DNA from 3 places in the Furfurilactobacillus rossiae genome. Region 3 is predicted to be linked to each of the others. Evidence: predicted binding sites of a transcription regulator. Region 3 holds the regulator's gene; each other region holds the start of a gene.
The links. Region 3 encodes LexA, which represses DNA repair genes until DNA is damaged. Its sites were predicted from a motif close to CNAACANNTGTTNG; they were not measured.
Positions count from the first base shown of each region.

Region 1 (5,270 bases), 710 kb from region 3:
GATGTTCTTTGGACTGATGCAGTACTGGATTGATGGTCGTAAGTATCTAAGCAAAGATGGTTTGTATCCATCAGATCCAATCGAACGTGATGACATCAAGCCATTAGCTGTTCGTTGGGGACTCGGCGTCGTTGCATTGATTCTAGTGCTTGTTTTAATGAAGTTAATGGATGCATTGAACCTTAAGAACGTCATTTTGTTGATTAGTATTATTGCCGTTGCAACGCCAGTGGTTTACTTCATTATCATGTTGTCGAGTCGCAAGGTGACGAAGAACGAACGTCGTCACGTGGTTGCGTACATTCCGCTGTTCATTGCTGCAATGTTGTTCTGGGCTATTGAAGAACAAGGCTCTGTTGTCTTGGCACTGTTTGCACAACAACGGACTAACTTGCAGATTGGTGGTTGGACAATGCCAGCTGCGTACTTCCAGTCACTTAACCCTGCATTTATCATGTTATATACACCATTCTTTGCCATTTTATGGACAAAGTTGGGCAAACGTCAGCCTAACACCACAACTAAGTTTGCATATGGATTGGTAATTGCCGGTATTTCATACCTGTTCATGGCTTTACCTGGATGGCTTGAAGGCACTTCTGGTCGTGTTTCCATCTTGTGGTTGATCGGAAGTTGGGCGATTGTTGAAATCGCTGAACTGCTGATTTCACCAATCGGACTGTCTGTTACAACTCGCCTTGCACCAAACGCCTTCCGTTCACAGATGATGAGTATGTGGTTCTTGGCTGATGCTGCTGGTCAAGCCGTCAACGCACAAATCGTTCGTTTCTACACGAGTGATACTGAAGTTTCCTACTTTTTGATTATAGGGGCCGTCAGCGTTGTTTTGGGACTTGTACTGTTTGCCTTCCGTAAGCCAATCTTTGGCCTTATGAAAGATGTCGAGATTGCCCAGGATTAAGAGTCTAAAACGTAATCATAAATAAGTTTGTGCTAAAATGTGCTCAACAGCTGTTGAGCACATTTTTTTAGAAGGTGAAGATAAACGATGGTACGTGTGGCCCTGACCAGTGATAATCACTTCGATGTTAATCAACTGGATAGCAATGAACTATTGAAACATCAGGCTCAAGTATTAGCCGATTTAAAGGTAAAGTATTATATTATTGCAGGCGACACGTTTAATGATTTTACGAAGACCGTGCACTATGTTGATGTATTACAACATGAACTGGGCAGCCAAACGGAAGTTTACTTTTTGGCTGGTAATCATGATATGGCTGCCGGAGTGACGTATGACGAGCTTGAAACCAGAATTAACGCACATTATCTGCACAATCAGTTTGTTGATATTCCAGGGACTGATTGGCGGATTGTCGGTAATAATGGGTGGTATGACTATACCTTTGCCAGCCAGTTGTTTAACGAACGCTCTGTCGCTGACTTTGCTCAGTGGAAACGCGCTTATTGGTTTGATGGTGTCATTGAACAGCCAATGACGGATCCAGAAAGAGAAGATGTGGTCTTACAGCAGACGACTAATCAACTTTTGGATGCCACAGTGGCTAGCAAACGTGTTTTGTACGTCACGCATTTCGTGCCACGGGCTGAATATACGCGGATTACTGATGATAATCGTTTTTGGAACATGGCAAATGCAATGTATGGTAGTCGTCGCCTCGGCGATGTCTTGACCAAGGGACGCGTTGTTTACGCGCAGTTTGGTCATCTGCATATTAAACCTGAACCACGAACGTTTGACCATGTGACCTACTTTAATCAGTCTGTTGGCTACAACACGCACCGTTTGCAAGAATGGCGCCATGCTGATTTTATGAGTGAATGGCAAACCCGACTAAGAATTTTGAACTTACAATAATTCCTGATTACGCTTGAATTCAATGGAAATTTTCGTTAGAATAAAAAAGTTGTCAGGAACGGCGGAATAGCGAAGTGGCTAAACGCAGCGGTCTGTAAAACCGCCCCGAAAGGTTCGTTGGTTCGAATCCAACTTCCGCCATTTATTGGGATATAGCCAAGTGGTAAGGCAACGGACTTTGACTCCGTCATGCGCTGGTTCGAATCCAGCTATCCCAATTATATAGCGTAAAGAAGCAGGTATTACCGTTAAAGGTGATACCTGCTTCTTTACGTTATAGGGATAACTATGGTATTCTTATATGCGAACATACGTTTGAAAAAAGGATAAATTATGACAGAACAAACATCACTTTTTGATCAAAATGACGCAAATCAACCATTAGCAAGCAGAATGCGCCCTCAAACGCTAGCAGAGTTTGTTGGGCAACAACAGTTACTTGGACATGGCAAAGTGTTGCGTCAACTTATTGATGACGACGCGGTTTCTTCACTGATTTTTTGGGGACCACCGGGTGTGGGGAAAACGACTTTAGCCCGGATTATTGCGAATAAAACGCAGGCCCGTTTCATAAACTTCAGTGCAGTCACCAGTGGTATCAAAGAAATCCGTCAGGTTATGGAAGAAGCGGAAGGCAATCGACAAATTGGCGAACGCACAATTGTGTTTGTAGATGAAATTCATCGATTTAACAAGGCGCAACAAGACGCTTTCTTACCATTTGTTGAAAAGGGAAGCATCACCTTGATTGGTGCTACGACAGAAAATCCATCATTTGAAATTAATTCGGCGCTATTGTCTCGAACCAAGGTTTTTGTGCTTCAGCCGTTAACGCATGACGATTTAATTCAGTTGCTAAATCAGGCGCTTCATGACGATCGCGGCTTTGGCAAACAAAAAATTCATATTAGTGATCAAACGATTGGGGCAATTGCGGACTTTGCCAACGGAGATGCCCGGGTGGCCTTAAACACGCTAGAAATGGCTGTGTTGAATGGACAGCAAGTGGGTGAGGTAACAACGGTCGATCAAGACGATGTCGCCCAGTTAGTATCCCGAAAATCCCTAATGTATGACAAAAAGGGTGATGAACACTACAATATTATTTCCGCATTGCATAAATCAATGCGAAACTCTGATGCGGATGCTGCACTTTACTGGCTGTCACGCATGTTGGAGGGTGGCGAAGATCCGCTGTACGTTGCCCGTCGGTTAATCCGATTTGCTAGTGAAGACATTGGCTTGGCCGATTCACGAGCTTTAGAAATTGCGGTGGCAGCCTATCAGGCGTCTCATCTAATCGGAATGCCAGAGTGTACCGTTAATTTGGCTCAGGCGGTGGTTTATTTGTCGATGGCACCGAAATCCAATGCGATTTATACGGCTTATTCAGCCGCCAAACATGATGCGTTGCATTCTATGGCTGAACCAGTTCCTTTACAGATTCGCAATGCGCCAACCAAGTTGATGGCTGACTTGCATTATGGCGAGGGTTATCAGTATGCTCACGATACGAAGGATAAGCTGACAACACTACAAACGATGCCAGACAATTTGATTGGTCACGTTTATTATCAGCCCACTACCCAAGGTTCTGAAAAGAGGTTTGCAGAGCGTTTGGCGCAGATTCGTGAGTGGCATGCCGAACACGATGATCATCTAAATGGTTAGCTAGATGATATTAATGATTCACAGTTTAAGTAATCTAATTGTTTGGTTAATGACTTAAAAGCACTATAATAACTGCAAGTGTAACCAATAAAAAATGAGGCGATTATATGGTTCAACCAGTGGCGGTCACAGATTTGTATAAGTTAGTTTCACTTGCACAACCCGTTGCGACATCAGATGCAGTCTTTTTCTTGCAAACGCAGATGCGCGAACAGGAAGACGATTATGCAACATCTATCCAACGGTTTGATTTACATACGCACGCAACGACAACGTGGGGAACGTTGTCTGGCAAGGATAATGCGCTAGCAATCAGTGATGATCAGCGCGTACTGACGTTTACCAGCGAAGATCCGAATCATCAGCGGCAGGTTTTTGCGCAATCATTAACTGGTGGTTCGCCAGTTCAAATAACGTTTGATGAGTTTGGCGTCAGTGCTTATGACTGGGATGCCAAACATCAAATCGTATACTATCAAAGCGCACCTAAGAAAGATGGCAAACGGCCAGCTAAGGCAGATCCTAAACGACCACAGACAATCAGCTACACCAAAACAATTTATAAGGATAATGATCTCGGTTATTTTGCTGAGGATGAACGCTATGTTATCAAGAAGCAGATCATCGGTCACAAAACAGCAACAGAAATATTTGAAAATCCGGAAAAGTTTTCCATGGGCCCACTATCTCACGATGGGCGGTTGTTGACCTATTCAACGGCCGGAAAGCCAGAAGATGATAATGATTTTAGCGAACTGACATACGCGTTAGACACTGAAACCGGTGCAAAAACCGTTTTGACTGGCAGCTTAATGGCAGCTTCACTTAGTCCAGTTGGATTCAATGAGAGTGACACCGATTTATTGCTTTGGGGAACGACAAACGAGATTCCTAATATCTCTGCCTCACATTTGTACAATTATCATTTCGCAGATCAACAGCTAACTGATCTAACACCGGATAAGGATGTTGTGGTCGGTGACATGATTATGAATGCTGATTTCCAACAAAACCTTAGTGGTCGGGTAGCGGCGTTCGTTAGTGATCGACAGTACGTTTATACCCAGTTATCACAGGGGACGTTACGGATCATGATGGCCACGTTGGGTGATTCACTCAGTGATCATCAAGAACTCGTATCAGGGCCGCGACATGTCACTGACTTTACAATTTCTGCAGATCATGGCGAGGCTTTCTTCACTCAGTCTGCTTGGACGACAGTTGCTAAACTTTCAGCGATTGCATTGAAGGATGGCAAGGAACGAGACCTGACTGATCCTAATCATCATTATGAAACGACTCACCAATTAGTAGAGCCGCTTCGGTTTACATTTACCAGTGATGACGATGTGGAAGTACCAGGCTGGTATTTGCCGCCAATTGATGCGCAGGCAAAAACAAATTATCCAGTGATTCTCTATATTCACGGTGGACCCGGTGCTAATTACGGGGAAACCTTCTTTCATGAATTACAATTTCATGCCAGTGAAGGCTATGGTGTGATTGCCATTAATCCACGTGGTTCGACCAGCTATGGACAGGAATTTCAACTTGGCGTCATTGGTCATTATGGCGAGGGCGATTATGCTGACTTAATGAATGGCTTAGATCACGTGCTAGAACTGGATTCTAAAATTGATCAAGATCGATTGTACGTTACTGGTGGTTCATACGGTGGGTTTATGACCAACTGGATTGAGAGTCACACGAGTCGTTTTAAAGCAGCGGTAACAGCGCGTTCCATTGCTGATTGGATCAG
Region 1 is NZ_CP040586.1:835,424-840,693, forward strand. It holds gene LROSL1_RS03860 (peptide MFS transporter) at 1-922, shown strand, start outside; gene LROSL1_RS03865 (metallophosphoesterase) at 1,010-1,840, shown strand; tRNA gene LROSL1_RS03870 (tRNA-Tyr) at 1,901-1,981, shown strand; tRNA gene LROSL1_RS03875 (tRNA-Gln) at 1,987-2,058, shown strand; gene LROSL1_RS03880 (replication-associated recombination protein A) at 2,174-3,511, shown strand; gene LROSL1_RS03885 (alpha/beta hydrolase family protein) at 3,619-5,270, shown strand, end outside.
Region 1: the regulator LexA is predicted to act here: its motif matches at 2,145-2,158, upstream of LROSL1_RS03880 (replication-associated recombination protein A).

Region 2 (5,270 bases), 800 kb from region 3:
TGGATATTCAGTACTTTCGAACATTTAAAATCATTTTGGCGACCGGAAGTTATTCGGCTGCCGCTACCGAACTTAATTACACGCAATCAACAATTACTGCGCAAATGAAACGACTGGCGAGTGTCATCGGCGAACCCCCCTTTCTTTTTCGTGGTAAGACACTACGTTTATCCCCAGCTGGCAAACGACTGGTTCCCCTTGCTGACGCTATTTTAGCGAGCTATCAACAAGTCACCGACTTGGCAACACCACATCAACTGAGTAGCTCACTGCGTTTGTCGGTCCCGGAATCGTTAATGTTGTACGGTTTGAATCCGATCCTGCAAAGTTTTGCCGCACACAATCCCCTCGTTGATCTCACCATTAACAATGCAACCTGTGTTCAAAACCGCAAACTGTTACTATCCGACCAGGCCGACGTTGCCCTAATGCTGTGGCCATTATTTAAGCCAGATCCACAATTATCAGTCATCGACTTAGGCGAACAACGCTGTTCGCTCGTTGCGGCCAGAGATGCGCCGACCACACTGGAAGCTATATTGGCACAACCGCAAGCTCACTTCGTTATCAATGAAAAACAGTGTGGCTACCGACGGGCGTTTGAACAGTATCGCCGTCAACAATATTCCGAGACACATATTCAAACGATGGAAGTCTGGAGTTTGGCAGCCATCAAGCAAACCGTAAGCGCTGGTCTGGGCTTCAGTTTTCTACCAGATTTCGTAATCCAGGACGAATTAGCAAATGGACTGCTAAAACGTTTAACTCCGAACATTCCCACGAAACTACACATTCAGCTATTGTTCCGTAAAAATTGGCACCCTGCCACTGTTGAGCAAATGGTTCAGACCATCAAAAGCCAGCTACCAACCGCTATCCCTGCTACTGATATTGATTAACCTTGTCACTGGTCTATTCGCATTTGGCCTGGACTAACTTAATAAGAAAATGAGAAATGAACGGTAGGACTTGAGTAAGGGCTTTCATTCGTCTATTATTGAGAGTGTAAATAGACACTTTCACAGTGTTAAATCTTATTTTTCGGGGGTTACAAGATGGCTACAAAGAAAATGATTCTTGATTTGGACACTGGTGTTGACGATGCCCTGGCTATTGCTTATGCGGTTGCTTCACCAGAAGTTGATCTGATTGGGATCGTTTCATCATACGGAAACGTACTGGTTGATAAATCAGCTGAAAATTCACTGGACCTATTGGAATTATTGGGTGCCACTGATGTGCCTGTCTTCTTGGGTGAATCACACTCAAGCACCACGGATCACTTTGACGTGATGGAAATCAGTCAAAAGATTCACGGTGTCAACGGAATCGGTGAAGTTAAGGTGCCAAAGGCCAAACGTGCCGTTGAATCTGAAGGCGCGGTTGATTTCATCATCGATGCTGCTCATAAATACGGTGACAACTTAATTTTGGTTCCAACTGGCCCACAAACCAACTTGGATGCAGCCATCACTAAAGACCCTGAAATCGCTAAGTTAATTGGTAACATGACCTTTATGGGTGGTGCTTTGACGGTTCCTGGTAACGTTACAGCCTTCACAGAAGCTAACATTAACCAAGATTCAGCCGCTGCCGACCGTGTCTTCCGTTCACCATTGAAGTCAACCATGGTTGGCTTAGATGTTACCCTGCGGACGCTGTTAACAAAGAAGGAAACACAACAATGGCGTGACTTAGGTACGGTTGCTGGTGAAAAGTATGCCGACATCACCGACTACTACATCGACGCCTACTACAACTTGGACATCGACAAAAACGGTTGTGCCATTCATGACCCATTGGCCGTTGGTGTTGCCATCGATCCTAGCTATGCTAAGTTGATCGATTTGAACATGAAAGTTACCCATGATGACCCAGCTAACCCTGCCGATGTTGGCCGTACAATCGGTGACACTGCACGTTTGAACGACCCAACAACCAACATGAAGGTTGCTGTGGATGTCGACAAGGACCGTTACCTCGCCCACTTCATGGACTTGTTAACCAACTTGTTCGCCAAACACTAAAATTAACTAACATCGCCTTGTGCGATATTAAATATCCGAAACGACTCCCCCTCAATTGGCGGAGTCGTTTTGTCTCACACATCTTCCTGTGAACCTGTAGCTTTAAACAGATCACTGCCCTTACGCCGATTGGAATCGCCGTTCCATGGGACCAGGTTCAACCTGCAAAACCAGCAGTTTTCACCTTCGATTCTGAGCCACAGTTCGTCTCAGAAGTCGTCCCACAACACTAAGCGGCCCAGTTCATGCCGCTAAGTGTTGTCGACACGGAACTCTGTTTTCAATCAGCTTCACTCCACTAGTGAAGCGCTAAAATACCAATGAAATAATGCGTACAAAACATCGTTTGAGAGTAAATGCTGTTCATGCGGAAATTTCGATCACGTTAGACATAGGCGTTAATATTGATACCGAGCCGTGAAAGTAACGTTAATTCGGGAGTGTGCCCGAATTTAGGTTGCGGACGGTCCCACGGCGGAGCGTATCAATATCGACAACCGTTCACACTATCTCGTAGACGGCCGATTCTGAACAAAACTTTTGGCGTGATCAAACGGGATAGCGTAAAATAAAAGTATTAATTTTATCAATACAGGAGAGGTATCATGACACATAAAATTTTAAGTGCCCTCAGTTACCTAAGCATTCTATTTCTACCCGTTTTATTTCCACTAGTCGTTTGGATTGCAGCCGCTGGACAACGCGATGTAACAACACATGCCGCACGTGCCTTCTGGACACAGTTATTGCCAACATTGATGGCTTTCGGAATTTTCTTCTTCGTGGCTGTTTACGGACTAACCATCGGACCAAACGCTGGGATGGGTTGGTTAACACTCCTTTTTATCGGAGCATTTGGTCTTGCGTCATTAGTATTGTGGTTTTATAACATCGTCATGGGCATTCGTGTCCTGCTCGACTAGACTGTTCATCCACGATTGAGGACTAAACTTTTATCCGAGAGGCTAACCATATGAAATCAAGTTCAAGCACAAATACCCGCAACCTTGTGTTGGCTGCGTTGTTTATTGCGATTATCATTGTTCAGGTTTTGGTACCCTTTTTAGGTTACATTCCCTTGGGACTCACTGCACTGGGCATTCAAATTTCAATCATTCAATTTACCGTCGCGATTGCCGCAATTGTCATGGGCCCATGGTGGGGCGGCCTTATCGGTGGCGTCTGGGGTCTAGCGTCACTCATTCAGGCTTGGACGACAGTCTACAACCTTGGTGCCTTCCTATTTCGTAATCCTGTCACCGCGATTTTGCCACGAGTAATGATTGGAATCGTCGTTGGGTACATTTTTCAAGAATTGGCGGTCAAACGACAACATCGTGGTTGGGCATTAACTTTGTCAGGCTTCATGGCTTCATTTACCAATACGGCGTTAGTTGTTATTTTCTCATGGATTACCATCGTAATGTTCCACATCTACTTTCCTGGTATTCCGCACAGTGGCACCTTCACGTGGATTTTATTATCACTGGTTGGCGTCAATGGAATTGCGGAAATGATTGCCGGCATCATTATTGTGCCAATCATCGGTGGAGCCATTTTAGCCGTTCGCCGCTCACGCTAATTAAGAGCTACGTTTGTTTGCTGACTAAACTTAAGCGTATTTTTAAACGTCGGTCGCTGACTTCTCACTAAGGTTTCATTTGAAATATGAACCGGTTTCAGCTAAGATAATTGCGTAATAACATTATATCTGGGGTGCCATTTGGCTGAGATAAAACCCATTGAACCTGATCCGGTTAATACCGGCGAAGGGAGATACGTAACCGGAATCCGTGTAAAAACGGGTTATTTTCAATACGGAAATACGACCTCTCACATCAGGCTCGACGATTGTGAGAGGTCTTTTTTTGCAATCATCGGGTTATTTTGCGGGCAAGCAGCATCCTCAACACGGAGGGAAAGGCAATGCAACAAAAAGCAGCACATTCTAACCGGTGGCATTTACGCGATGTCATTTTGATCACCATTACATCCATTTTTATGGGGATTATTTTCTTTGTCACAGGCTTTCTGTACAACGGACTGACACTAGCCCTAACGCCACTTGGTATGGCGCCGTTTGCAAACGACATTCTGTTGGGCCTGTGGACGATGGCCGGTCCGCTGGCAGCATTCATGTTGCAAAAGGTTGGTGCAGCAACGATTGGCGAGCTTCTCGCCTCAGCCGTTGAAGCCATTATCGGGGGTCAATGGGGCCCAAGTACACTGATTTCTGGTTTTGTTCAAGGTTTCGGGTCGGAACTTGGATTTACGTTCACCCTGTACCGCCGTTATGACATGGCGAGTTTATCGCTATCTGCCCTGACGACCGCGATCGTGACGTTTGCTTGGGACTTGGTCCGTTCCGGTTACGCCGCTTATCACCCGTGGATGATTGTCGCCTTGTTCATCACCCGCTTCATTTCCATGTGGGTCTTCGGCGCCCTGCTGGTTTCTGCAGTCACAAAGTTGCTTGACCGGTCACATTTATTGGACCGTCGTCACGCTTAATAAGCACCGCTAATTCTTAAGAAAAAGAGCTTGTCTGCATGTCAAAGATTAATTTGAACGATGTTACATTTCACTATGAACCCACATTACCGCCTGTCATCGAGCACCAAAACTTAGCGTTTGATGGCGGTACCTTTAACCTGTTGACGGGGCCGTCTGGCACTGGGAAATCCACGCTGCTCAAACTGATTGCCGGATTATATCCCGCATTTATGGGCGAAGCGACCGGAACTATCACGGTTAATGATCAGCCGGTAGTAGATTTGCCAGCTTCCAAACGTGCTCAACTCGTAGCGATGATGTTTCAAAATCCCAGTCAACAATTTGCGATGGAAACGCCACGCAATGAGTTAATTTTTACACTCGAGAATTTGCAAGTTCCCGCTGATAAAATGGACGCTCAGGTTAATGACGCACTGGATTTTGCTGGCGTCACGGATTTCGCTGACCGAAAGTTCACCTCATTATCCGGTGGAGAGCAACAAAAGGTCTCCCTAGCTGTGATTGTTGCGCTGAACGCTGAGGTCATCTTACTAGATGAGCCGTTTGCTAACATTGACCCAGATGCCCGTTTATTTCTGTTAACGCAACTGACCACATTAGTGAAAAAATACCACAAAACAATCATTGTCGCAGATCACGATTTATCCGATTATGAACCACTCATTGATCAACTGTATATTTTTGACGGTGAACGTCACCAAGTCCATCAAGCTGACTCCGGTGAGGCAC
Region 2 is NZ_CP040586.1:2,349,280-2,354,549, forward strand. It holds gene LROSL1_RS11390 (LysR family transcriptional regulator) at 1-899, shown strand, start outside; gene LROSL1_RS11395 (nucleoside hydrolase) at 1,056-2,027, shown strand; gene LROSL1_RS11400 (DUF4870 domain-containing protein) at 2,633-2,950, shown strand; gene LROSL1_RS11405 (ECF transporter S component) at 3,001-3,609, shown strand; TPP riboswitch at 3,730-3,819, shown strand; gene LROSL1_RS11410 (ECF transporter S component) at 3,954-4,538, shown strand; gene LROSL1_RS11415 (ABC transporter ATP-binding protein) at 4,577-5,270, shown strand, end outside.
Region 2: the regulator LexA is predicted to act here: its motif matches at 2,363-2,376, upstream of LROSL1_RS11400 (DUF4870 domain-containing protein).

Region 3 (5,270 bases):
ATCATTGGTTAATCGCGACAATATTGATCCGGCCGGCACTTGGTCAAAATAGCGCATCCCCAGTGTGTGAAGCTTGCGAAACATCTTAACACGAACATTTTCAAGCATCCGTTCGCCACCCATGGCATACAAGAATTCCTGTCCAAATTGGAAAATCGCCTTGATAATCGTGCCAAGGAAGTAAAATCCAGCAAAGAAGAGAACGACGCGCAAGCCTGAATTATGCACTCTTAAATATTGATCCATATACGTTGACATCAGTTTTGGTAACAATACATTAATTAAACTAACCAAAAAGGCAAAGACAATTGCCCAAATAAAATCCCATTTATATGGCGCCGCATAAGGTAACAACCGCTTAATAACTGTTGTCTGTTCTTTCATCGACATACTTCGAGCCCAGGCCGACTCATGATTATTTTGTGCCATTAGTCATTGCCACCTCCAATCGAATCTGACAATTGTTGCTGATCGTACATCCGTTTGTACCACCCATTTTGGGCCATCAGTTCAGCATGAGTGCCTCGTTCACTAATATGACCATCCGTCATCACTAGGATTTCATCAGCATTAACAACTGAACTTAAACGATGTGCGGCAATAATTGTCGTTTTGCCAGCGCGATTACTACCTAAACGTTCAAGAATCTGTGCCTCAGTTTTGGCATCAACCGCCGACAAGGCATCATCTAAAATTAATATTTCAGGATCGATTACTAACGCTCTGGCAATAGCCAATCGTTGTTTTTGACCACCGGAAAGTGATACCCCCTCTTCACCAACTTCCGTTTGATAACCGTCCGGCATATTATCGACCTCGGTATCAAACGCAGCGGTATAAGCGGCATCTTCAATAGCCTGATCACTTAAATCAGGATTTGCAAAAGCAATGTTCCCCTTTACGGACGTTGAAAACAAAAAACTATCCTGAGGCACGTAACCAATTGATCGAATATAAGCATCCAGCGTGTAATCGCGAATATCATGACCACCCATTTTGATTGCGCCTTGATAGTCATCAAATTGCCGTAGGAGCAACTTAATAATGGACGACTTGCCGGCCCCAACTCGGCCAACAATGCCCAGTGTGTGACCAGTAGACAATGAAAAATCAACGTCAGTTAGCCGTGGTTCCTTATCATCCGGATAATTAAATGCCTTGACGTCAAAATCGATAGTACCCGTTGCTGGCTGTTTAATCCCGTCCGTTTTTTCAACGATGCTAGACTTTTCATGCAGTAAAAAGTTAACCCGGTCGTAGGAAGCATTCCCACGTTCCATAGTGTTGAATAGTTGACCAATCGCAAACATTGGCCAAACTAACATCCCAACATAGGCAATAAATGTCACCAATTGTCCCAGCGAGATCACCCCACTTGTTACATATCGGCCGCCTAAGACAATTGTCGCCACGTATGACAAACCAATGATCACCGTGATCAACGGATCGAACATTGCATCCAAAAAGTTGGTATAACGGTTGATTTTGATGGTGTCCTGAACCTGCCCCTCAAAATCTGCCTCATCCTGTTTCTCTTGGCCTAACGTTTTAATAACCTTAATACCTTCAATACTCTCTTGTGCCTTGTTGTTTAAACGAGAAAAAGCGGCCTGTGACTCGCCAAAGGCTACGTGAATTTTCGTTCCCACATACCGAGCCACAATCGCAATCAACGGCAACGGCAGGACGGCTAAAATAGTGAGCCGCCAGTTAACCATGATCATCATGGCAATCAATGTGGTACCACCAGTGATAATGGAATCAGCAAACTGAAGGATCCCGCCACCAGCCACACGTTGAACAGCCGATAAATCATTGGTCGCATGGGCCATCAAATCTCCAGTTCGATACCGTTGATAAAAAGCGGTATCCATTTGCATAAAATGCCAGTATAGCCGTTCTCGTAGTGTTCGTTCGAGATTAGCTGCACCTCCCCAAATGGCCGTCCGCCATAAAAAGCGGGCTGCATATGCAAGCAAGGCCGTAACGGTCATGACGCCAAGTGCTAGACCAAGTTTTCCAGCAGTCAGCGTACGTTTATCCATTAGGTCAACCAACATACCAATAATTCTTGGCGGAATGATGCCCAGTAAGGCGGTTAGCAGTAAACCAATCACACCCCAAAAATATGTTCGTCGCTCAGCCTTAAAGTACCAAGCAAGTTTTCTAAAAATCGACACCAAGGTCACCAACTTTCCAATAACACAATTTAAAAAAGAATATAAAAAACGGGCAGGAGTAATCCAGCCCGTTTTAATCAATTACATTAATCAGAATTAGCTCTTTCGTGCTTGACTCTGCATGGTTGACAGCATTTGCTTCAACTTCTTTTCAGAAGGCTTTTGCCCCATTTGCAGCATCATCGTCCGTAGCATTTCTTCAGTAATCGGAGGATTATTCTTAAGGTAGTTTTGCATGTAGCGGCGCGCAAAGAAGAAGCCACCAACAACACCGGCGACTGCCGCTAAAATAACGATTAAAATCCACAACCCTGTTGACATCGAAATAACCTCCTTCCATAGATGAATTACATTAAATAATATTACACAACATCAACGCGCTTGAAAACCCTTTAATGTCAAAAAAGGCAAATTAATCGTCTCGCAAACCTTTTTTTCGTTGGACATCCTTCACTTTTTCTGGCGTAACTTCTTTACCATCCTTGTCGAACACCTGCATCATTTCAACTTGTGAGCGAAACGCCTTCCTAAAGTTAGCTAAAAAGGCCTCTCGCAGTTTCTTTTGTTCAGCTTTCTCCTCATCAGTTAGTCCCGTTGTCTTTTGTTTATGAGCAAGTTCATTAATCCGGGCACGTAATTTTTCTGATTCCATTAATTCTGCCCCTCCTTATCATTTATCCAAGGCTTCGACTGACCATTATACAAGAAGAAGTCGAAAAGTGGAAAAGATTTGCAGCAAAGCGAACATTTGTTTGACCAGGAGAGAAAAATGTGCTAAGTTTTAACTATCGAAATCGCGTAGCTCCGCTAACCGGACCCACCACGAACACGTTTTCACATTTGTTCGCGGCTGCGCAAAACTAAGACGAGGTGTTGACGAACATGTCAAGAAGTTCCGAAAGCAAACAAATTGCGGTACTCCGCTTTATCTATGAACGTGTTAATGAAAAAGGTTATCCGCCGACCGTTCGTGAAATTGGTGAGGCAGTTGATTTATCCTCTACTTCTACAGTTCATGGACACATTGATCGTTTGCAAAAAAAGGGATTGCTGGTTAAGGATCCCACTAAACCACGTGCCATTGAATTAACAGATGCTGGTTTGCAAACGCTTGGTGTGTCAACGACGCCAAATGAGATTCCGGTCTTAGGTGTTGTTGCTGCTGGTGAACCAATTCTAGCAGTCCAAGATGCTACCGACTACTTCCCGGTTCCACCGGAGCTAACCGAATATGATGGCGATCTCTTTATGCTTACCATTCGTGGGGACAGTATGATTAATATGGGGATTCTAACTGGTGATCGTGTCATTGTTCGACGTCAACAAAACGCCGACAATGGTGATATTGTCATTGCAATGACCGATGAAAATGAAGCAACCTGCAAGCGTTTCTTTAAAGAGTCTGATCACTATCGACTCCAACCTGAGAACGATAACATGGCCCCCATTATTTTAAATAATGTCACTATTTTAGGTAAAGTTGTTGGCCTCTATCGTGATTCGGTTTATTAATTCCAAAATTGTAGCAGTAAAAAAACTGAGGTTTAACCACAAGTAAGTGGTTAAACCTCAGTTTTTTGTCTGACTTCTTACATAGGCCGCGTCTCATCATACATGACATGCAATAATTTGTTCACGGCTTAAATCTGCACAAATCAACCTGTTTTCACTGTTTGCTGTACCTTAATTAAAAAAATCGCCATTACCACAGCAAGTGCTTCCTAGACAGACACTTCTACTGAACTTCACCAACGTAACGTTGCTCTGGCAATTGATCAAAGTTAAGCGCCGTCAATTCTTCAGCATGCTCAACATATGTTTTTGCGCCTTGAGCTAACATCAAATTAACTAGGCCCGTTTTTTCATGAACTAGTACTACTGTCTTACCTTTGGCCACGGCATAACCAATTTCAAAGGCCGTCCCACTGTCAACGGAATCCTCTGTAAAGTCACTAACAGCGACAACAATGTCAGCATCGTTTAGATGATCCAAATCGTGCTTGTATGCTGTCGACTGCCATTCTGGGCTGCCGAACGTTAATTCAGGGAATTGAGACTTTCGTGGACTAAACACATCACCAACGGTTTTATTGTCCGCTAGAGCCTGTTCTACACGTTTGACACGATCAATTTGGTCATCGTCAAAAAAAGGGCTGGCTAAATAAATAGATTTCACAGGATGATTCCTCCTCGAATTGATGCACTAATTATACGACAAAAATGAACAATCATACAATTAAAATTCGATTATGTTCACAAATGGAACTTTATATATGCTCAAATCTTTATTAATTCGATACTTGTTGTCAAAAATATGAACAATGGTCTTTTATCCACGCGACGTTCTCTCGGATCGCGGATTAATTTTGATCATCCTTAACGGACGCACTTGATCCGTTCTTAATGTCACCTGTCCATCTAACACATCTACCATATACCGATCAATCGGATCAAAATTAATAATTTGTACAATAACGTGATGTGCTAAGTGTTCAAGCACCTTACCCAAAAAGGGCTTTTGTAAATCATCGCATTTTGAACACCGAACTATACTACCTTGGCCTAGAGTTGCTGTCATAATAGGTCCTCCTTGAAATCATTCACTTCTTCTCTGTGTTTCGATTATGGATAGTGTAACGCACGTTTTCTCCAATTTCAATAATATTATTTATGATTATCATACGAATTTTATTATGGATAATTGATATCGCTTTTTCATTCATCAGTTGCAATGGTAGAATAGAAACCATCACGATAGAGAAAAAGAGGTTATCTTCATGATTTTTTTAGCCATTTTCGGTGGAATTGCATTAATTCTGGCCATTTTTTACTTACTTAATTCGATTCAAAACTATGGTACCTGGAAGTTTGCGGCAGCACTCGTCGTCATCTTCACTTTGATCACGGGATTTGGAATTGTTAAACTGCCCGTCTGGCACCATCAGAGCCAAACAACGGCTGACCAATCTTCATCCCAAACTGCTAGTCGGCAGTCATCTCAAACATCAGTGGCCGCTCAATCGTCGTTGGCAAAAGCTGCGTCTACCTTTAACCCGACTGGCGGTGTTATCAATGGTCAGACAGCTAAAC
Region 3 is NZ_CP040586.1:1,550,202-1,555,471, forward strand. It holds gene LROSL1_RS07370 (ABC transporter ATP-binding protein) at 1-429, opposite strand, end outside; gene LROSL1_RS07375 (ABC transporter ATP-binding protein) at 429-2,180, opposite strand; gene LROSL1_RS07380 (YneF family protein) at 2,277-2,501, opposite strand; gene LROSL1_RS07385 (DUF896 domain-containing protein) at 2,593-2,832, opposite strand; gene lexA (transcriptional repressor LexA) at 3,063-3,692, shown strand; gene LROSL1_RS07395 (nucleoside 2-deoxyribosyltransferase) at 3,916-4,356, opposite strand; gene LROSL1_RS07400 (hypothetical protein) at 4,510-4,758, opposite strand; gene LROSL1_RS07405 (hypothetical protein) at 4,958-5,270, shown strand, end outside.